Regions from separate parts of the Paenibacillus sp. FSL F4-0097 genome, predicted to be linked through region 1. Evidence: a T-box and tRNA genes for the amino acid it is inferred to sense, from the RefSeq annotation. Region 1 holds a T-box; the other holds one or more tRNA genes.
What was found. The T-box of region 1 lies ahead of argS (arginine--tRNA ligase). A T-box ahead of a tRNA ligase gene usually reads a tRNA of that ligase, here a tRNA-Arg.

Region 1 (11,277 bases):
GGAGACTGGGATGATACACTCCAGCCTGCAAATCCACAGCTGAAGCAGTATATGGTTAGCAGCTGGACAGTGGCGCTTACCTATCAGACACTTAATCAGTTCTCAGAGGTACTTCGTTCAGTTGATCAAGCTGAGGCAGAGGAACTGAAGGCGATGGTGGAAGGAATCCGTAAGGATTTCCATACTCATATGCTTCAATCCGAAGTGATTCCTGGCTTCCTGTATATGGAGGACCCTGAGCAGATTAAGCTTATGGTGCACCCAAGTGACACAGAAACAGGTATCCAGTACCGTCTGCTGCCAATGACGCGCAGTATGATCAGTGAGCTGCTTACTCCGGAACAGGCCGAAGCACACTATGATGTCATTCAGGATAAACTATTCTGCCCTGACGGTGTACGTCTGATGAATCGTCCAGCTCAATATGTTGGCGGGGTCAGCACTCATTTCAAACGTGCGGAGCAAGCGGCTAACTTTGGCCGGGAAATTGGACTTCAATATGTGCATGCACATATCCGTTATGTAGAGGCTATGGCCAAGCTCGGTAAAACCGATCAGGTCTGGAAGGGTCTGGCAGCGATTAATCCGATCGGAATCCGCGATGTGGTGCCAAACGCTGAACTACGTCAAGCTAACTCCTATTTCAGTAGCTCGGATGGTAAATTTAACACCCGTTATGAGGCACAGGAGAATTTCGATAAACTGCGCAATGGTGACGTAGCTGTTAAAGGTGGCTGGAGAATCTATTCCAGCGGTCCTGGGATCTATATGAACCAGTTAATCTCGAATGCACTGGGGATCCGTACGGAAGGTGGAGACTTAATTGTTGACCCGATTCTGCCGGAATCGCTGGATGGAATGCACTTTAGCTTTGAATATGCAGGCACTAAGGTAGATTTTATCTATCATCTTACAGGTCGTGAGATCAGTCGAATTACTATCAACGGTACGGAAGTGCAAACAGAAGGTACACCTAACCGCTATCGTAACGGTGGTGTTCGCATCAAACGTGCGGACTTTGATCGTCTCAGCACGGAAGCTGGAAATGTGATAGAGATTTATAAGTAACATTATATATAGAAGGGCAATCTCCGCGTTAAGCGCGGAGATTGCCCTTTTTTTGTGTTTTTTACATTCGGCTCGGTGTCGGTAACCCAAGCACTTCGAGCACATCTCCCAAGATGTCCTTGAATCTTGAAGTGAGCCAGAGGCGGAATTCGATCGTGGCTGAATCGCCTTTTAGAATTGGACATACAGAATAGAAGTTGTTGAACAGGGTAGCTAGGGTATGGGCGTAAGTGCAGAGCGTATTTGGCGTTAACTCTATACTTGCTGAATGTAATATCTCCGGCCAGAGGCTTAGCTGTCTTAGCAGCGCAAGCTCTGCTTTTTCCAATTCGGAAGGGAACAGAAGCTGTGCGGCAGCTGTAAGGATTGGGATCGTAGCTTTACTCAAAACGCTTGTCGCACGCGCAAAAGTATACATCAGATAAACTCCGGTATTGCCGGATATTTCGGTAGCCTGTTTGAAATCAAACACGATTTCCGTTCCTAAATTAAACCGCAGCAGATAGTAGCGAATCGCAGCAGTGGCAATCATTCGGCTGGAGAGGCCGTCTTTATCGGAACGTGAGTGTTCGATGTTCTGTTCCATGAGTTCCACCAGATCGCTTACCTTAATCCCGATTCCCTGTCGTCCGGACATAGCATAAGAAGATTTGCCTTCTGAAATATCTATACCCAGCTCGGCAGCCGAGGCGGGACTAAGAGATACAACACCATAACTCACATGATGGAGTTTGTCTGCTTGCTCGTTATAACCTAGTGCCCCTAAGGCTTGCTTAACCATCTGTTGTGGATATTCCTGTCTGTAATCGATCACATTGATGACTCTGTCCGCCTGCCCATAAGACTCTTGGGTTCCAGTTAATCCTGTTGTCCATAAACCGGACGAGAATTCGCTATAGGAGAAATCTTTGGTTAAAAGACCAAATTTCCAGAGATGATAGGCAATATCTTTGGCTGTATACGTTGAAATCCCATTCGAACGCACCAGCACCTTATCGAGATGATGCTCCTCTGAATCCGCTCCAATGTTAGCCTCTGTTCCTTGCTTCAGCACCCAGCAGCCTGCGAGTTTACCTTCAGTCTCTTGTACAAAAACGGCTGTCTGCTTCAGTAGCTCAGCTGCGGCTGCCCAAAATCCCTCTTTTAAAATACTGCTCTCCCATACCAGCAAATCATAATAAATCCCAAAATGTTTCATTTCCTCTACATGCTCTCTAACGATACGTTCAGCTACAAGGTTGCCCAGCCAGGCTTCATTGCCGCCACCTTGTTCAAGGGAGTGCAGTATATCTGTGCGCTTGTGTGTCATCTCAGGGTTCAGCGCATATTCTTTGTTCACTTTGGCATAAAGATCCCAGCAAAAATCACCGAAACGTTGATGTTCCCCTTCTAAAGGTATATTTAATAATCCAACAACTGTATCCGCCAGCTGATTGCCGAGATCATCAATGTAGTTATGGACCTCTACGTTATACCCAGTTCTTTTCATAATTCTGACTAGAGTATCGCCAATACAGGCGTTTCTTAGATGACCTACATGAGCGGCTTTGTTGGGGTTGATAGAAGTGTGCTCGATGATGACTTTTTCCCCAGTGCTGGCAGGCAGTTCAAAGGAATGTTCAGCCCAGCTTTGCCAATTCATATACAAATTGATAAATCCGGGAGCAGCGACTTCAACTTTTTGCAATAGACCGGCGAAACGCCCTTTGAATTGAAGTTCTGCTTTCACTAATTCTGCTATGACCATTGGGGATTTACGTAGAGTTTTGGCTAGCTGCATAGCGATATTACATGAATAATCACCATGTTCTAGATTTGCTGGCTGTTCGATCAGAATGGCAATGTCCTCTGGATAGTCAGCTCCTAAAGTATTGAATACACGGTGTACACTGTGCTCGATTCCGTCTTTGATGATTTGATTTAACATGGTATACCCTCCTTTGAAAATACAAAAAAGCCCTCGTCTCAAAAGAGACGAGGGCTTTAGCGCTCGCGGTACCACTCTCGTTGCTGAACAAGTTGTTCAGCCACCTTACGGGATAACGGCCTTCAGCCGGGACTTCCTACTAAGATTCAGAAGTCCATCTCACGGGTGCGCTTCATTAAAGAAATCTGTACCGGCTTACACTCTCCCGGCTCGCTGAGGACTAGATCTCGTTAACTACTCTCCCGCTCATCGATGCTTAATTAATTTTTACCAGTATACCCAATATTTCATAAAAAGCAATAGTGTTAGCTTCTTAACAATCTTGGTTGCTCTTTGTTATTAGATTATCAGTTTAGTAGATTATAAATTTGGAAAAAGAAGGCTGTCTTGTTATAGGACCAGCTGTTCCTTTGCACAACAGTCCACACGCTAACTCAAGCCAAGGAATATTACTATACGGAGCCACTAATCTTTCAAATTGTAGTGGAAGGGAGGAGTGAATAAAACATGGCTATTTTTTCTACTGGACCTATAGATAACAGCCCGATCCTAGGGGTCAGACCGTCGCAACTGGTAACCGTAAAAGTAGTTAATCGGGATTCTCTTAATCCTTATAATCTAGTTATTCAAGGTTTCCTTCTTAACGGATCAAGAACGATGTATGTGAATGAAACAGTAAATCTAGCACCTAATCAAGTTTTAACTAAGAACTATTTTGCCGACTTGGACGCATTTGAATTTGTATTTACAACAGTAGAAGCAGTTGAAGCAGAGGTTGGGATTTCAGTCTGGGGAAAACAGAACTCGGGGGCATTGGTAGATCCTCATCGCATAGTTGCGTGGGAGAAGCAGGCAGTATTAATTTAATAATTATTTTTGTGACACAGTTAACGTTAAAGGAGTGATGAGAAATTGAGTTATTTATCTACCGGACCGATAGACAATAGTATGGTAGGGGGTGTAAGACCTACTCAGCATGTTACTGTCAAAATTGATAACCGAAGTGACATTGATTCATCAATGGCTCTTGTTCAAGGATACTATATGGATGGGACAAGAACTTTATATGTAAGCGAGCTGATAAATGTAGCACCTAATGAAGTTATAACACGTGATTATTATGGCGATTTTGATGCGTTCGAATTTATTTTTACAACTACAAGTCTGGTAGATGATCCGATTCAAATCTCAGTATGGGGAAAAAATAGCGTTGGCCAGATTGTGACTGCCCATCGACTTGTACATGCAGAATTGCTTGGTGTAACGCAAGGGATAACTGGTGCGACCGGTGCGACTGGTGCAACAGGAGCGACCGGAGCCGATGGAGCAACGGGTGCTACCGGAGCAGGAGAGACTGGGGCGACAGGTGCAACAGGGGCAGATGGAGTGACTGGTGCAACCGGGGTGACTGGAGCGGATGGAGCCACTGGAGTGACTGGGGCAGGAGAGACTGGGGCAACAGGTGCCGATGGAGCTACAGGTGCAACTGGTGCAACCGGAGCGGATGGAGTAACTGGAGCGACCGGAGCAGGAGAGACAGGTGCAACAGGTGCAGATGGAGTGACTGGGGCGACTGGTGCAACGGGAGCAGACGGAGCAACGGGTGCTACAGGAGCAGGAGAGACAGGGGCAACAGGAGCCGATGGAGCTACAGGAGCAGACGGAGTAACTGGGGCGACTGGTGCAACGGGAGCAGACGGAGCAACCGGGGCGACCGGAGCAGGAGAGACTGGGGCAACAGGAGCAGATGGAGCTACAGGTGCAACAGGAGCAACGGGAGCAGACGGAGCAACGGGAGCAGACGGAGCAACGGGTGCAACAGGAGCGACCGGAGCAGGAGAGACTGGAGCTACAGGAGCAGACGGAGTAACTGGGGCGACTGGTGCAACGGGAGCAGACGGAGCAACCGGGGCGACCGGAGCAGGAGAGACTGGGGCAACAGGAGCAGATGGAGCTACAGGTGCAACGGGTGCAACGGGAGCAGACGGAGCAACCGGGGCGACCGGAGCAGGAGAGACTGGGGCAACAGGAGCAGATGGAGCTACAGGTGCAACAGGAGCAACGGGAGCAGACGGAGCAACGGGAGCGACTGGAGCAGGAGAGACTGGGGCAACAGGAGCAGATGGAGCTACAGGTGCAACAGGAGCAACGGGAGCCGATGGAGCAACGGGAGCGACCGGAGCAGGAGAGACAGGTGCAACAGGTGCAGATGGAGTGACTGGTGCAACGGGAGCCGACGGAGCAACCGGGGCGACCGGAGCAGGAGAGACTGGGGCAACAGGAGCAGATGGAGTGACTGGTGCGACTGGTGCAACGGGAGCAACTGGAGCAGGGGAGACTGGAGCGACTGGTGCAGACGGAGTAACTGGAGCAACTGGAGCGACTGGTGCAACAGGAGCGGATGGTGCAGAAGGAGTAACTGGAGCAACTGGGGCGACTGGTGCAGACGGAGTAACTGGTACAACGGGTGCAACCGGAGCGGATGGAGTAACGGGAGCAACAGGAGCAACGGGTGCAACCGGAGCAACAGGAGTAGCTGGTGTAACCGGAGCAACGGGTGAAGCTGGAGCGACTGGAGCAACGGGAGTAGCTGGGGCAACCGGAGCAACGGGTGAAGCTGGAGCGACTGGAGCAACGGGAGTAGCTGGAGCAACCGGAGCAACGGGTGAAACAGGAGCAACAGGAGCAACAGGAGCCACCGGAGCAACGGGTGAAGCTGGAGTGACCGGAGCAACGGGAGTAGCTGGAGCAACTGGAGCAACGGGAGTAGCTGGGGCGACAGGAGCGACAGGAGTAGCTGGTATAACCGGAGCAACGGGAGTAGCTGGGGCAACAGGAGCGACAGGAGTATCTGGTGTAACCGGAGCAACTGGGCTTACTGGTGCAACAGGTGTAACCGGAGTAACTGGAGCTACAGGTCCGAACATTCAACAAGAAGGTTTTTCTGCTTTTAAGCCCTCATTGGCAATTTCCACATCTACCCAATTAACTGGCTGGACTGTGACAACACCTTTTTATGATAGCCCGTCCTTCGACGAAGTTGGGGGAAATTATACTATTCCGACAACTGGTAGATATTCGATTGAAGCGACTATCAATTACTCCACAACTGCCTCACTCACTGTCAGTCTTGGTACTGGAATTAATCCGGCTTTCGTAGTTCAGAGAACTTCTCCTACTGCAACAAATCTGGTAAGTGGCTTGTTCCCAGTACTTGATGTGAATGTTGCACTTATATTAGATTTGAGAGCAATTTTGGGAAGTGGTACTGTGACGCTGGCTGGAGAATTTGCATTAACCGCAGGTGATGTGATTGGCTTGTTCTATGTGGCAAATGGTTTGACGGTTCCTTTGAATTTGGGTGGCGCGAACTCAGCAGGTATCGTCTGGTCTGTTCATGAATTAACTTAAGTTTATCTTCGAGTTCAGTATTTACAACAGGGGTAATTCGGTAGCCGTAAGTATGGCTTTCGGGTTATCCCCTGTTTTGTTGGCGATATGTTATAAGTTGACTAGAGCGATGCTTATTAGGTTCTTCTTCTATTAATCCATTACGGATTTTCAGATTGCTATAATGTATCAAATATGTGTAACAGTAGTTTTTAAATGGATGTCCACACCTTAATTCGAAATAAGAATAATACTATAAAGAGCCAAAAATTATGAACTAATTTTATAGGATCATAGATTATCAACCTAGAGTAGGTGGGAGGAATGATTATAGATAGAATCATATTTTATACAGAACTATTGAGGAGGATTTTGTTCGGTTGGTTTGATTTTCGCAATTCAAATAATAAGCGTATTTTAAAATTCATAAAAAATGAGGTGTTGAAAATTGAGTCAACTATCTACTGGTCCTATAGAAAATAATCTGGTAGGCGGTGTAAGACCTACTCAGCTTGTTACTCTTAAAATTGTCAATCAGAGTGATGATACTCCGTCAACGGTTCAAGTCGAAGGCTATTATATGAATGGGACAAGAACTTTATATGTAAGTGAACAGGTTAATTTAGCTCCTAATCAAGTGGTTAATAGGGATTATTATGCAAACTTTGATTCATTTGAATTTCTATTCACAACACCTATTACGATTGATGATCCCATTCAAATTTCAGTTTGGGGGAAGAGCAGCACAGGTCAATTAGTGACTGCTCATCGCCTTGTCTACTCTGAATTATATGGAGAATATATAGGAATTACAGGTGCTACTGGAGCTACTGGAGCTACAGGAAGCGTTGGTGCAACGGGAGCGACAGGAGGTACTGGCGTAACCGGAGCCACAGGTGCTGGAGCCACGGGAGCGACAGGAGCTGCTGGAGCAACGGGAGCCACAGGAGCGACAGGAACTGCTGGAGCCACAGGAGCAACAGGAACTGCTGGCGTAACTGGAGCAACAGGAACTGCGGGAGCCACAGGAGCAACAGGAACTGCTGGAGCCACAGGAGCAACAGGAACTGCTGGCGTAACTGGAGCAACAGGAACTGCTGGAGCCACAGGAGCAACAGGAACTGCTGGAGCCACAGGAGCAACAGGAACTGCTGGCGCAGGCGCAATCATTCCATATTCTTCTGGACTTCCAGTTGCTATGACCACTGTATTAGGGGGTCTTTTGAATACTTCAAGTGCAGTTGGTTTTGGTAGCAGTGCGACCAATATCAGTATTACAGGCGGTACTATAGATCTTACTGGAGCGGCTGGAACCTTGCTGAACTTTGCGTTCTCGGTTCCTAGAACAGGAACGCTTACGTCTATGGCAGCCTATTTCAGTGCGACATCTTCCGTTAGTTTGGTGGGTTCTACGGTAACAATCACGGCTCAATTATACAGATCTACTACACCTAACAATACCTTCACAGCAGTACCTGGGGCTTTAGTTACGTTAAGTCCTCCGCTTACAGGATTAATTGCTCTTGGAACTATTAGCAGTGGTAATACCACAGGCTTAAGCATTCCTGTAACTGTGGGAGAACGCTTGTTGTTGGTCTTCACTTCGACGGTCACGGCTGGCATTGACGTTGCAACTACTGTTGCTGGCTACGCTAGTGCAGGAGTTACAATTGCATAATCTGAAGAAAAGGGATATCCCGATAGTCATAGAGGCTGTGGGATATCCCTGATTTTTTCTCAAACATTGTTATTTAGATCATCAGAATCTCCCGGATGTCTTGCTCTGTGAGGGTAGACAAGCTTTCTTGACCTGGCTGGATGACCTCATCGATCAAGTTCTTTTTCTTCTGCTGCAGCTCATACATCTTGTCCTCTACGGTGCCTTGGGTGACGAGACGAATTACTTGTACTACATTTTTCTGTCCGATCCGGTGAGCCCGATCTGCTGCTTGCTGCTCGACGGCAGGGTTCCACCATAAATCGTAAAGGATTACAGTATCTGCCCCAGTTAAGTTGAGCCCGGTCCCGCCGGCCTTTAAGGAGATTAAGAAAATATCCCGCTCTCCTTCATTAAATTTATTACATAAATCTACTCGTTGAGAAACAGGCGTTTGACCATCTAAATAAAAGTATGGAATGCCCTGATATCCTAGTTCACGCCCAATCAGGCCCAGCATCTCTGTGAATTGTGAGAATACTAACATACGTTTACCCGAACTGCGACATTCTTCTATGATTTCGAGCAGCTGCTCGAATTTAGCAGAGCTTCCTTCATATCCATCGACAAAAAGAGCAGGGTGGCAGCACAACTGGCGCAGACGAGTTAGTCCCGCCAGAACTTTGATCCGATTATTATTGCCGAAACTATCTTGGGTCAAATGCTTAAGCGCCTCTTTTTTCAAACGGGCAAGATAAGCTACATATAACTTTTTTTGCTCCGGCAGCAGTTCACATGCTTGTACGGACTCAATTTTGTCCGGAAGTTCCTTTAACACATCACTCTTTAAGCGCCGCAGCAAAAAGGGACGCGCCCGCTTCGCAACCGTTTCTCTTGGTAAATCGTGAAAAGCTTTTTTGCCTGGAAATAACCCAGGGAACACGGTGCCGAAAATGGACCATAAATCTTCCAACGCATTCTCCACAGGAGTACCCGTAAGTGCAAAACGGTGCCGGGCTTGAAGCGCCATTACAGCTTGGGCTGTCTGTGTAGTATGGTTTTTTATAGTTTGTGCTTCATCGAGAATCAGGGTATGAAAAGACTTTTTGGCATACAACTGAACATCTCTGCGGAGCAACGGATAAGAGGTGATGATTACATCAGCTTTTGCTGTATTTTTTAAAATCCGCCCGCGCTCAATTAGACTACCGTCTGCAATGACAGCTTTGATCTCTGGCGTGAATTTTTTAAGCTCATTAAGCCAGTTATAAGTGAGAGACGCAGGAGCGACAATTAGGGCAGGCAGCCCATTCTGGCGGATCTCTGGAAGTTCTGACAGTAGAAAAGCGATACTTTGCAGCGTTTTGCCTAACCCCATATCATCCGCCAAAATACCACCAAAACGGTAATGGGCCAACGTCTTCAGCCACTGAAACCCATACTGTTGATAATCCCTTAGCACAGGAACCAGACTGTCAGGTATAGGGAAATCAAGATTCTCAGGATTCCGCATGTTCGCAAGTAACCTTTTAAAGGATCTGCCCAGCTTAATGGAGTCACTCTTAGCATCCGTGGAGGTCAAATGTAACCCACGAACAACGGGCAGAGAAAACTCCACCCCTTTGATCTCACCTTCCCGGATGCCTATATCATTCATAAAGGTAATGATTTCTTGAAGCTCCTCGCTCTCCAGCGGTAGCAGGGCTCCATCAGGCAAGCGGTAGTATCTGCGTTTTTCCTGCAGGGATTTCAGAACCATAACAATCTCAGCTTCTGGAATCCCGCCCATATCGAATTTAAAATCAAGCCAGTCCGTCTTTTCATTCCAACTAATGCTCACCTTTGGGGGTGTAGTGCTCGTGAACAGTCTTGCTTTGACTGCGGAGGTCGCATAAACCGAAAGTAGCGGTTCCAGCAGCGGAATGGTATGGTACAAAAAATCGTATTCGCCCTCTTCGTCTGTCATAATAAATCCGCCTTCGGTTTTAGCGAAGGATTCGTGTTCCATCAGCTCCAGAATGCGAGCTTCTCCCTCCCCGTCTCGTAAAAGAATCAAATTCGTCCCGCGAACATGGGCTTTTTCATCTAAAGGGTTGATCACAATGTCACCATATTGGAACTCTAGTCCGGCGAGCAGCCGATCTCTTACACGATCCAGATAAAGTCTCGCGATAAGCCTATGTTGAACAATCCGATCCGCAATGGAGTCAGCGATATGGACGTTGCCCAGCTTTTTCAGACCAGGAATAACCTTGTCCATAAAAGACTCCATTTGCTCATGGGCAATATCGATGCCATTTCGGCGGGAGGAATCCAGCATTTTTTTCATTTCAGCAAGTCGTATGCATTCTTGAGGGGATAGCTTCAGAAACTTACCTTCCGATAGTACCATCCCGTAATCTTCTAAGACCGAAATCTGCTCAAGTCCTTGAATATCCAGATGATATCCATCCTCTTCTGCCTGTTCAAATTCAAAGCTGAGTGGAGGCGCCTCATTAGACACATGGATGCCTTCGTACAGCATCTCTTCTTGTTGCAAAAATACCGAAGAGACCTCTGAAAGCGCAGGCTGAAGCGACTCCCAGAAAAAAGGAGGGACGGCCAGCAACCGATCTCCCCCAATACTCCCCCCATAAGGTGAGTAAGGAGTGACGTTATCACGGTACATTTTTTCATTTAATACAATATCAATCAGCTTCTGTAGAACAACATTATCTTCCTTCCGAAAGCTGTAAATGGCAGGATCATAGATAAAATGTTTCGTGAATTCAAAGGATTCTCCGCGGTGTACACTTTCTAGAAATCCTCTTATTTTCTGAACAATATATAGACGTTTTGGACCGACTTTCATTTCTATACCCAGCATGGTGTGGCTATAACTATAGGTGAATGGCTTGCATGTAAACTCTATATTTAGAGGAAGTCTGTTATCTACAAAAGCCCCCGTACCGCTAGGACGCGGTGTATGGTTGCCGAACATCCCCAGTAGGCTGCTCACGAGCTGTTGATCTCTGGACTTTCCCCCGTTGTCTCGCGCAGTATCTGTAAAAATACGTGGGGTTAGAATCTCAGTATCTTCTATAGAAGACAGGTGCGAAGCTCCGGTAAGCTCTGAACGATCTCGGCCATTTTTAAGGGCGTCAACGTTGATTAGCACAGCCGCGATATGTTTACAGAATGGCCCCCCATGGGAGTAGGCTGGACAATTACACTCTGCCTGGACATCCCCATCAAT
Region 2 (11,277 bases), 110 kb from region 1:
TTTCGGATTCAGTTTTCAGGAATCAAGCTCAGATTTATATAGTCCAAGTGACTGTTTGATGATGAATTTGTTTTCAGCATTTGGCGATGCTGAGACCTGAATAATGCATTTGTACCGCAAATGCCCGTTTGGTGGCGATAGCGGAGGGGTTCCACACGTACCCATCCCGAACACGACCGTTAAGCCCTCCAGCGCCGATGGTACTTGGACCGAAGGGTCCTGGGAGAGTAGGACGTTGCCAAGCACGCAAGACCACTGTTGAGTTATCGACAGTGGTCTTTTTGTTGTATGATATTTATCCGCTTATTATAAGGATAGGCAATCATTGTGAGTGATTTCTTCGAATGAAAATTAGTTCACGGAGGCAAATGATCATGATTATATGGATCAATGGTGCTTTTGGTTCAGGGAAGACACAAACCGCATATGAAATGTATCGAAGAAAAACATAGCTAGCGAATATGATGGAATAATTATCGTGCCTATGACCCTAATGAATCCGGATTATTGCAGGGAAATCATCGGCAAGTTAATGGATGGAGGTATAAAGCTTTATCATTTTAGTTTGTGTGCCTCCCGAGAGACCTTGCTTAAGAGATTAAGCGAGAGGTGAATGAAAAGACTCTTGGGCTGCTCAGCAGATCGACAGGTGCATCACAGGGCTTGATCACGAGGTGTTTAAGCAGCATCTAGACACGAATGATAGAACTACGGGTGAAATTGTTGAGATAATAGCTCAAAAGCTTCATATCAATCTATTACCTAGTGAAGAGTAGAAAGAAAAATAATTAGTTTAGGTATTGCTATACTTAATAATACATGATATAATCTTTTTTGTTGTCAAAACAATTTGTTTTTAAAACGGCCCGTTGGTCAAGGGGTTAAGACACCTCCCTTTCACGGAGGTAACATGGGTTCGAATCCCATACGGGTCACCATTTCTTCTTGAAACGGCATTAGACTTCTAGAAAAAATGGTTGCATTACAGATTTGATTATGTTATGATAATTAAGTTGCTTCTTTACATGGAGGCTTAGCTCAGCTGGGAGAGCATCTGCCTTACAAGCAGAGGGTCGGGGGTTCGATCCCCTCAGCCTCCACCATAACACATCCCCAAAAGTGAAGTTAATGCTTCACTGAGGATTCCGGATACTTTCCGGGGAATCAAAGGAAATTAATACTTTTTTACTGACGCGGGGTGGAGCAGCCCGGTAGCTCGTCGGGCTCATAACCCGAAGGTCGCAGGTTCAAATCCTGCCCCCGCAACCAATTTTCATTAAGCAATTATTCTTCTGGAACCGTGGTGTAGTTGGCCTAACATGCCTGCCTGTCACGCAGGAGACCGCGGGTTCGAATCCCGTCGGTTCCGCCATTTTCTTGCTTTATGAGCCATTAGCTCAGTTGGTAGAGCACCTGACTTTTAATCAGGGTGTCGAAGGTTCGAGTCCTTCATGGCTCACTTCTTTAGTGAGTCGGACATCAATACATACCGTGTGCGGACGTGGCTCAGCGGTAGAGCATCGCCTTGCCAAGGCGAGGGTCGCGGGTTCGATTCCCGTCGTCCGCTCCATATAAATTTTGCGCCCTTAGCTCAGCTGGATAGAGCGTTTGACTACGAATCAAAAGGCCGGGAGTTCGAATCTCTCAGGGCGCGCCATATTTTAACTTAATACTTTGCCGGTGTGGCGGAATGGCAGACGCGCTCGACTCAAAATCGAGAGGGAAACCGTGGAGGTTCGAGTCCTCTCACCGGTATATCGAAAAAAACTTGTAAGATTGCTTCCAGCAATTTTACAAGTTTTTTTATTTTCTGAGTATTGGTCATACCCCTGTCAAGTAGACAAATGAAAAAAGCTATGCTGCCAGCGCGCACCGATAGTTTTGCTTGAAAGCGGTGATATTTCCGCTCTTGAATTATACTGTTTGAGGTACAACTTCTCTGTTTTGAGATGCGAAAAGAAGGATTCGAAACATGCATTATCTAGGGAGGTAGCTTTGCGAGAGTGCTGCCTTTAATGCCGAATACCTCTAATCCTGTATTGTATGCCTGAGACGTGTATTGGAAGCCCTGAACCGAATGGAGCACGGCTTCCAATGTACGTCTCTTTTTCTTGTCCACTTCGTGACCGTATCCAACACGAGTTGAACATCGTTACGTTCTGACAATTGCAAAGTGACAAGCTCGTTGTTGAATAGATCTTGTATGACGGATAAGTAATGAAAGTTAGTTCCGTCCGAAATATAGGTAATATCCGTTACCATTTTTTGCTGTGGTGCTGTGGTGCTGTGGCATGAAATTTACGTTTTAAGCGATTCGGGAAAACGATAGAAAGGGTATAACTAGACTGTCTTCGATTCTTTCGAATGATAGATTTGATCGATAGTTCTTTCATGATTCGCCATACTTTCTTGTGATTCACGTTGAAGCCTGCCTCCTACAAGGCAGTCGAAATGCGAGGATAGCCTAAATCTGGATGCGAAAAATGAATGGCCATCATGTGTTCCTTGATCTCTTGATTTTTATCATTCCTGGCTCTGACGCTTAGGCTATGTAGCTAGCCATTTGTAGTAACTGGTCCGTGATATCCCTGCAATCGCTAAGAGGTCTGTAATATGATGCGGGTAGCGTAGTTCTCTCGCTGCCTGGGAGCTTCTCCTTTATTAGATTTGGATACCGCTTTTTTAAATATCCACCTGCGCTTTCAGGTAGTCACTTTCTTCTTCGACACTACCAAAGGACGTGCGAGAGCGACCTTTCCCAGGATTCATCTCTTTTTCCTCATTTTTACGTTCATCGAAAGAATCTCCGTTTTTCCATTTTCTCACCCAAACCTTCAATTGCGTGCAACTACGGATACCTTGTTGTTCAGCTATGATCGTATAGCTAGATGATCCATCTAAGTAGGTTCTAACCGCCTTTAATTTAAATGCTTCTGTATACATCTGAAATGTTTGTCCTTTTTTCGCCATAAAAATATCCCCTCCAAGTGTTACTCGAATCTCCATGATAACATGTATTTTTTTTCGAGTGTCTACTTGAAGGGGATAATACCACTGTTCAATAAAACGGAAGTTTTATTTGTTATTGTTCTCTTTATCTTTTCAATTACCGATTTTTTCGGATGAAGCTGTTCAATTTTTTATAGTGATGCGAAATGGTCATACAAAAAATTCGGCTACAGACTGATCCCAAGATCTATCATTCAGGAGATTTTACTCATAATACCATTGACAACCATTTGTTAATAAAAATTTAAGATCTACACACCTAGATTTTTAAGGTGTTCAATCTATAATTTGTACCAAGAAGAATAGGTATAAAATGGAAGTTGAGAAAATTGGTGATAAATTAAATTTATACGGAAAATTAAGTCAGTTGAAATAAACGATAAAATGTAGAATTACATATTAAAAATGGAGGTGTCTTAGTGAAAAAAATCTTAATGTTTGTATTAACTATAACCATTTTGATTGGAGGAAGCCTCTACTTCCAAAATCGAAGCAGCTACTCAGAATATGCAAGCATACAGGATGATAAAACCATCTCAGAGGATTTAATTATCTTAGATAATAATCCGAAGGATGTAAAGTCAGAGAATAAGAGTCCGGGCAATGAGGAAACTCCAAAGGATGCAACGTTAGATGATAAAAGGACTTTTGAGGATATTGCCTTGGACAAACGTCTTGATGAAGGGAGGAAAAAAAATGAAAGAACTTATCGGGAGCAAGGAAGAAAAGAGTCATCAATTAGGCCAACAATAGAAGTTCCATCTCTTTCTATCGAGGATATAACAGGCATCTACAAAACAGTTGATGCATACATGAGAGAAAATTCAGATCGGTTTCCCGAACCAGCGGACAATGGCACTAGGGGAAACACTGATGATCCGAGAATCCAAAATATTCTATACAAGGAAGAAAAAACAGGTATCATAGCAGGATTCGAAAATGAAAATCTGTTCGCATGGGAAGTGAAAAAGCTGGACGGAGAATATACCAACCTCCTGTTAGGTAGAAAGTCTACGGGAGAAGAATGGCAAGTTCTCTCGGAAGGAGACGTATATCAATTGAGAGAGGAAATTAGCGATGGAAATTAAAGCGGAGAATTTAACAAGAACATTTGGAATGAAACGGGCAATCAGTGAACTAAATTTTACATTGCCTGAAGGTGTGTATGGGCTTTTGGGAGATAATGGGGCAGGGAAAAGCACCTTGATGAGAATTCTTGTGGCAATTGACCATCAAACTAGTGGTAAGGTTACCTTTAACGGCAAGGATATCTTCCATATGAACGACGACTACCGGAATCTTGTGGGATATATTCCCCAGGATTTCGAGGTTTATTCCGCGTTTACAGCAACAGAATATCTGGAATATATGGGAGCACTGAAGGGGTTGTCAAAAAAAGAACTGAAGCACAAAGTTCCAGAGGTATTACAGTTTGTCAACCTGGAGAATGTTGCTAATAAAAAGGTCAAAACCTTTTCCGGAGGGATGAAAAGGCGGGTGGGCATTGCCCAAGCCATTATTAACGATCCGAAGATATTAATTTTTGACGAGCCCACCGCTGGGCTTGACCCCCATGAGCGAATCCGTTTTTCAAACATCATAAGCGAAATGGGACAGGACAAGATCATCTTGTTTTCTACCCACATTATTTCGGATATCGAAGCAATTACCACCAATGTGATCATCCTAGATCAGGGGAAAATTAAAGAGCAAGGTAATGTGCAAAAGATGTTATCCGGGATTAAAGGAAAAGTATTTACTGAGGAGATGGACAGAGAGCGACTGGCCTCCTTTAAAAAGAAGCACCTGATCGTACGGATCCGGCAGGAAGAAAACGTTGTTAATGTCCGTTACTTGGGAGAAAAGGAATCAGGCGCAATCGTATGCGAGCCCACGCTGGAAGATTACTACATCTACTTAGGGAGTGGGAGCCATGCGTAATTTCATTCCATTAGAACTGAAAAAAATATTAAATAAAAATACAGTAATTATCAGCCTACTCTTTCTCACTATTATTCTGATCCCCTGGATTCAAACCGCCAAGAGTATAGATGTCTTGGATGATGAGGGAACCATACATAGCGGTCTTGGAGGCTGGAAAATTTTAAGGGAGCGCACGGTTGAGGGCACGATGACGACGGATTATTTATTACAAATGAAACAAAACTACGAAAACAGCGTGGACAAACCTTATATTGAAGGCGAAGTGGATACAGATCGCAAGTTGGGAAAAAGATTAACTTTTCCTCACGATGCGCTGAACTGGGAACTGAACTTTCCATATATAAAGTACCGTGTTCTCGATAACAGCTTAAATTTAACGGATGAGCAGCTCGCCAATTTTTATGTAGATTGGAAGGGCAGTTTTACCGAATATTTATCCACTGAACAAAATCTATTTCCTTATACAGAGAAACAAATCGAAATCATATCCCAGAAAATGCAAAAAGTACCCACCCCATTTTTATTCAAATACGATAGTGGCTGGGAGTACCTGAAAATAGGTTTATTAAATACGATCTACCTTTTCTTCATGTTCTTGGCCTTTATCCTATGCGAGGGATTCTCCAAAAACAGCAGCAAAGGAATTGACAAGGTGACCTTATCCACCAAGGAGAGCAGGAGGAGGCTGCTCAGCTACAAGCTTGGTGCCGCTTGTGTGTTTTCTACGATAGCCTATTTTGTGTATATTGCGATCATACTGCTGTTTATTACCGCAGTGTATACGCTGCACGGCTGGGACTCTTCGGTTCAAATCGGAACAATTACATTTTATTCTATGAATCAGCTTCAAGAGGGGTTACTCTATATTTCCATGGGATACTTTTCCACACTTGTCGTGACGCATCTTATCCTGTTTTTGTCAGTGGTTTTTAAAAGAGGGAAACTGGTATTAGCACTTTCACTGATTTATTTTTATCTCGTAAATACTTATCAGATGGGGAGGGGGGCGCTGATTGAAAAAGTGATGGTCTTCATGCCCCAGAACTTTATCAATAATCTTATAGGCATAGAGAAATTATATTTTGTGGGTAATACTGTATTTCCTTATGTTTTTGTCGCCCTGTTTCTGGGTACTGTGTACATTCTCTTATCTCGAATCGGTATCTCTATATGGATGAGAAGATATTATTTACAGTAGAGGAAGGTAGGTGAAATCATGAGCTATTTATCAAAAGTAAACAGAAGTAAAATCCTAAACATAAACATATTCGGTTTTTTGTTGGCATTGTTTCTGATACTTACCTTTTACAACTTAGACACCATCAAAACAGGTTATTTAAATCAGGCAAGATATGAGGTAACAGATGGGACGGAATACCGGTATTTCTATCAACCGGAGGTATTGGATGAAGTTGAGATTAATAAAATTTTGGAAAAATACAGAGAACTTAGCCTACCAGAAGACAGGAATAAAGCGGATGTTGCAGATTTGCCAGCCTTGGATATGATTATCCAAGTGTATGGCTGGAACTGGACTGGAATACGAGATGTCTCAGCAGAACAATTTTATCAGGACAGGGCAGACATCATCAAAAGTGCACAGAAGGAAGCGGGGAGTTCTAGGGAAGGAATCAGCAACGGGAATTATGCAGCGGCTTCTCTCTCCGAACCTATCCGGATGGGTTATGCCGAGGGATGGAAGAACGTTAACTCAGGGATGAGCCAGTGTGTTTTTATTGTCCTGGTTCTCATTTCCATTCTACTGGTCCCAATTTTTAATGAAGACGAGACCTTGGGCGTGGACGGACTGGTCAAATCCACGAGGTTTGGAAAACGTAAGCTGAGTAGGATACGGATTATCAACGCCTTCCAGCTCTCTTTATTGCTTTATCTGGCGGCGGTGGCGATTTACATTACGCCTATATTCTTTATGTACGGTTTACAAGGAGCGGATTTGCCTATACAAAGTAGTCCACAATTTTTTTTATCAATGGTTGCGGTGAATTATTTCGAGCAGTTTTTAATCAACCTGGTTATTGGATATGTGGCAATCTCACTGATGACAGGGATTACTTTATTGATCAGCGTATTAGTCACACAGATTTATACTGGCTACGCCCTGTTACTATTCACCATAGCCATATCTTACGCCATTCAGATGAGTGAGGTATTCTTTCTGAAACATTATGTGGGCAATTTTCTGCCCATGCAGATAGCCAAGTTCAACAGCTATTACACAAGTTTTGAACCCTATGGAGGTATTTCTAGAATTATTGCCGTTCCTTCCATTACTGTTGCAGTTTTATTTATACTCCTACTATTTTTGCCAAGATGGATTAATAAAATGAGGTTTACTTCTTAGATTGAGCATTACGCATAAAGTTAAAACACATCAAGGATAAAAAAATGAAGTGAAGTTCGGAAAGAAGGTAGATGATGTATTCATTTTTTATTTTATGCGAAGCTGGATCAGAAAAAGATGGTATTAGCAACAACGGTTTAGCTCACGTTCTAGAGCACTTTGTTATACTGGCGATGCTCAAAGATTTTTTCACAGAGAAAGAAAGTAATTTGAGAGGACAAACAAGTTACTGCTATTGCTTATATAGTTGGAGCAATGCGAAGTACCAAGTAGGTTTAAACCTTATCTTTGAATTTGAAAACTATATGAGGAGGATATTAAATAATAAAAATGAATATTATGACTTAATGTTAATGGCCATTAGAGAGGTCGAGGAAGAAATACTATCGAAACACAATGAGGTGGCAAAGATCAATGTAATGATTCATTATTTAAATAAAGATATTGTTTCTCGACCAATAGGCCTACTTGAGGACGTAAAAAGTTTGAACGTTGACCAATTATTTGAGACTTTAAGTAGTATTTATGTAGCAGGAAATTTAAGATATTTCATTTTTAATCATGAAAAGAATGAGTTTGTTATTTCTGACTTGCCTCAAAAAACAAAGCGAAAAGGTTGTGTGGAAAAGCAAGAATTCCATGACAAAGAACTGGAACGCATAGCATCTAATTTAAATATAGATGTACAAATATTTAAATTATTTTGTAATAGTGATAAAAAAGTTGCACTTTCTAGTACTTATTTTTCTAAGATTTTTAACAAAGAACAAACGATTCTTAATGAATTGTACTTGATAAGTATTTGCAAATTATTAGATAAAGCTTATGGTGTCAAAAATAACTGTAAATTTGAAATTATATTTTTTAGTAATGAGGACTCTACTAGAATTTACTATATATTTGAATTAACGAGCAGCAATGATATTTACGAGACTCCAAATAAGATAACCATAGATGTGGAACAGATAATAAATTTCATGCTTGAAAGTGTAAATTTCCACGAGTTAAAAGAGGAGTTAAGGATAAATGTATACAGTAATAGATTTAGTCCAATAAGTCGAAGTGAATGCGAAGCAGAGATATTGAATAAAGTTTACTTTAATAATTTTCAAGTAATAAAAGATTATGAAGATTTTGCTGATATTTTACGGAATGTTACGATTGATAAATTCAAAGGATTCTTGTATTTTGCGTTAGGGGAGATAGATGACTTAATTATTTTTGAATAACGTAAAAGACAGGCCGACAGTTTTCCTCGCTTTGGAGTCTAGAGTCCATTTTCATTGATCAAAATAAACTTGCCGGACGACTGACTTCTATGATACACCACACTTTCACTAGACGAATGGTTTCATTATATAAATTGGTACGGGTGTCGCACTTGGTCATCAAGTCGCCCTCAATGCGAATATGTGGATTGATTCGCTTCTTTACCTTCACAATGGTCTGAGCAGTTGAGTGCTACCAAAGCATTGATATTGAGTAAGCCAAGTGATGGAGTCGTGTCTATAATGATGTAGTCATAGTTGGCTTTCATCGGTTCCAGTAAAGGGGTCAATGTCTTTTCACCGCCATTTTCATCCCGTAGGTTAATTTCGGCAACAGACAGTTCAATGTTGCTAGGAATCAGGTCAATGTTACCTTGAGAATGAATGCACTCTTCGGGCGATGGAAGCGGTTCGTCCGTCATCATCGCGTTCTTGATGTTGAACATAGAGTAAGGGAGTTTATCAGGTTGTTCGATACCAAAGTACATCGTTAGATTCCCTTGAGGATCCAAATCAATCAGTAATATCTTTTTTCCTTCATTATATAAGGCGTAAGCCAGGTTATAAGCGGTGGTGGTTTTACCTGTACTGCCTTTTTGATTAGCGATAGTGTTTACTGTTGTTTTTCTCATATCAATTCCCCTCCCTGAAGCCAAAGCTTCGATATTATCTGTCAATGATAGGGAGCGGGCTGATCTGTTATAGTTCTCTCCGAGTTCTCTCATTTGTGCAAAAGCGACTACTATTTGAGAAGATTCCCGGAAGCCTTGCGGCGTTTAAATCTAACAAAAGAACCCGCAAAAAAACTTGATCTTACAAGGATTTTCGCGGGCTTTAGATTCCTTTTCTTTGACTTAGTTTCTGCTATCTTCCCGATAGCATGAGCGACTCAAAATCGAGAGGGAAACCGTGGAGGTTCGAGTCCTCTCACCGGTACCAACTAAATCAACTCAAAGTTCATTAGATACTATATCTGATGAACTTTTTTGTTTGTTTTTTTACAATTCCGTTCATGCCTGTGCCGGAAAACTTTTGATACATCCTTCAGTTGTGAATAAGAAATTGTACTTAGTTGTACCGAGAATGATTAATGTAAGAGGATATGTGAATGAGATAGAGGCATTCCTGAGGAAGCTCCACTTCGAAGCTATAAGCAAGCATGATACTAAACAGCGATTGACAAAATAGAGGAACTACCTAATACTAATTGATAATCATTATCATTGTTGTGGAATATAATTAATTCAAATAGATTGTGGAGCAGATCGGAGTGTATGGCAAAGATGAAGCTGGAAGATCATATTTTCGCATGGAATTATGCTGCTGTTAAAGTACTTGATATTCGACATGCTGTGATGGAGCCTGGGGACAATCTGCAAGGCTATATATTACCAGCATGCGGATTTATCTACTGTGTGCGGGGGACGGCCAGCTTGAATCTCAACGGCATAGATTACGACGCAGACCGTCACTTTATTGTGCATGGTGGCAAGGGCATGAGACTAAGTATAGAGACAGGGAAGCTGTTTGAATACTATTTATTATTCTATAGAGCCTCCTTGCCAGGAAGAAAGGATTTAGCAAGACTTTTAGAACGCAGCAATCCATTTCGGATGCAGTATAGCTTCGAGTCTTTGGAGCCATTACCACTGCACTATCAACTAATGGCAATGGAACAACTTTGGGCACAAGGAAGCCAATTGGAAAGAATTCAAGTTAAAGGCTTGTTCTATCAGTTTATACATGAATTATTAAAGCAGTTTACAAAGGATGGAATTAACCTCAGGCAACCGGATGTCATTGGGCAGGTTGTCCGTTATATTGAGGAGCATTATCGTCATAATTTATCACTAGAATCTATAGCGGAGCAATTTAATTATAGCCCTCGTCATTTATCAACCCGCTTTAAAGGGGAGACAGGGTTTAGCTTGATTGAATATTTGATACGATTCCGGCTTAAACATGCAGAAGAGCTATTACGATGTACCGATGCTCCACTTCGCGATATTGCAGAAGAAGTTGGATATAACGATGTATATTACTTCAGTCGCATGTTCAGTAAATACAATGGTCAATCTCCCATCCGGTTCCGCAAGGAAAGCAGGCAGGTGAGCTCATCGGACAATCGTCCATTTACCACCGCCAAATTCTCCATTGGCGCGCACATATCCTCCCGATATAATGTTATTGAGTATGATAATCATTATCATTACTATTATCAAAATGAAATAACCGGAGGGTCTTCACCTATGAGATTAACAAAGACGTCAAGTTTTATTGTAGCGATGCTGCTTAGCTTTACCTTGCTATTAAGTGCATGTGGATCTGCAAGTGTTGGTTCTAATGCCACAAATTCTAATGGATCCAAAGCTTCTGAAGTTACATCATCACCAGCAAATAATTCAACTGCAATTGACAATGCCAATAAGGAGGCTCAGACAAGAACTATCTCTACAATAAAGGGAGACATTGTTGTTCCAGCTAATCCAAAGAGGGTTGTCGTGTTATACCTTCAAGGGGATCTTGTGGCCCTCGGCATTAAGCCAGTAGGGACTTCGAGTGTCTTTGAAGGAGCGGCCTTTGCAGAAGAGCTGGGGGGGATTGAAGATCTAGGTTCATGGTATGAGCCTAATCCAGAGGCTATTATGGCAGTAAAGCCGGACTTGATCATAGCTGCTTCTGAAGAAACTTACG

Region 2: it has a tRNA-Arg gene. The T-box ahead of argS (arginine--tRNA ligase) is inferred to sense a tRNA for this amino acid. The anticodon was not compared.

The regions. Positions count from the first base shown of each region.
Region 1 covers NZ_CP151965.1:5,506,122-5,517,398, reverse strand. Annotated here, with positions in the region: gene MHH86_RS24740 (cellobiose phosphorylase) at 1-1,068, shown strand, start outside; gene argS (arginine--tRNA ligase) at 1,130-2,995, opposite strand; T-box leader at 3,036-3,254, opposite strand; gene MHH86_RS24730 (hypothetical protein) at 3,503-3,862, shown strand; gene MHH86_RS24725 (collagen-like protein) at 3,908-6,406, shown strand; gene MHH86_RS24720 (exosporium glycoprotein BclB-related protein) at 6,834-8,063, shown strand; gene MHH86_RS24715 (DEAD/DEAH box helicase) at 8,137-11,277, opposite strand, start outside.
Region 2 covers NZ_CP151965.1:5,394,929-5,406,205, reverse strand. Annotated here, with positions in the region: rRNA gene rrf (5S ribosomal RNA) at 128-244, shown strand; tRNA gene MHH86_RS24270 (tRNA-Glu) at 864-938, shown strand; tRNA gene MHH86_RS24265 (tRNA-Val) at 1,028-1,103, shown strand; tRNA gene MHH86_RS24260 (tRNA-Met) at 1,193-1,269, shown strand; tRNA gene MHH86_RS24255 (tRNA-Asp) at 1,295-1,372, shown strand; tRNA gene MHH86_RS24250 (tRNA-Lys) at 1,387-1,459, shown strand; tRNA gene MHH86_RS24245 (tRNA-Gly) at 1,496-1,570, shown strand; tRNA gene MHH86_RS24240 (tRNA-Arg) at 1,581-1,657, shown strand; tRNA gene MHH86_RS24235 (tRNA-Leu) at 1,677-1,755, shown strand; gene MHH86_RS24230 (hypothetical protein) at 2,256-2,420, opposite strand; gene MHH86_RS24225 (transposase) at 2,683-2,970, opposite strand; gene MHH86_RS24220 (hypothetical protein) at 3,429-4,097, shown strand; gene MHH86_RS24215 (ABC transporter ATP-binding protein) at 4,087-4,950, shown strand; gene MHH86_RS24210 (hypothetical protein) at 4,943-6,151, shown strand; gene MHH86_RS24205 (hypothetical protein) at 6,170-7,315, shown strand; gene MHH86_RS24200 (hypothetical protein) at 7,387-8,544, shown strand; gene MHH86_RS24195 (AAA family ATPase) at 8,715-9,215, opposite strand; gene MHH86_RS24190 (AraC family transcriptional regulator) at 9,858-11,277, shown strand, end outside.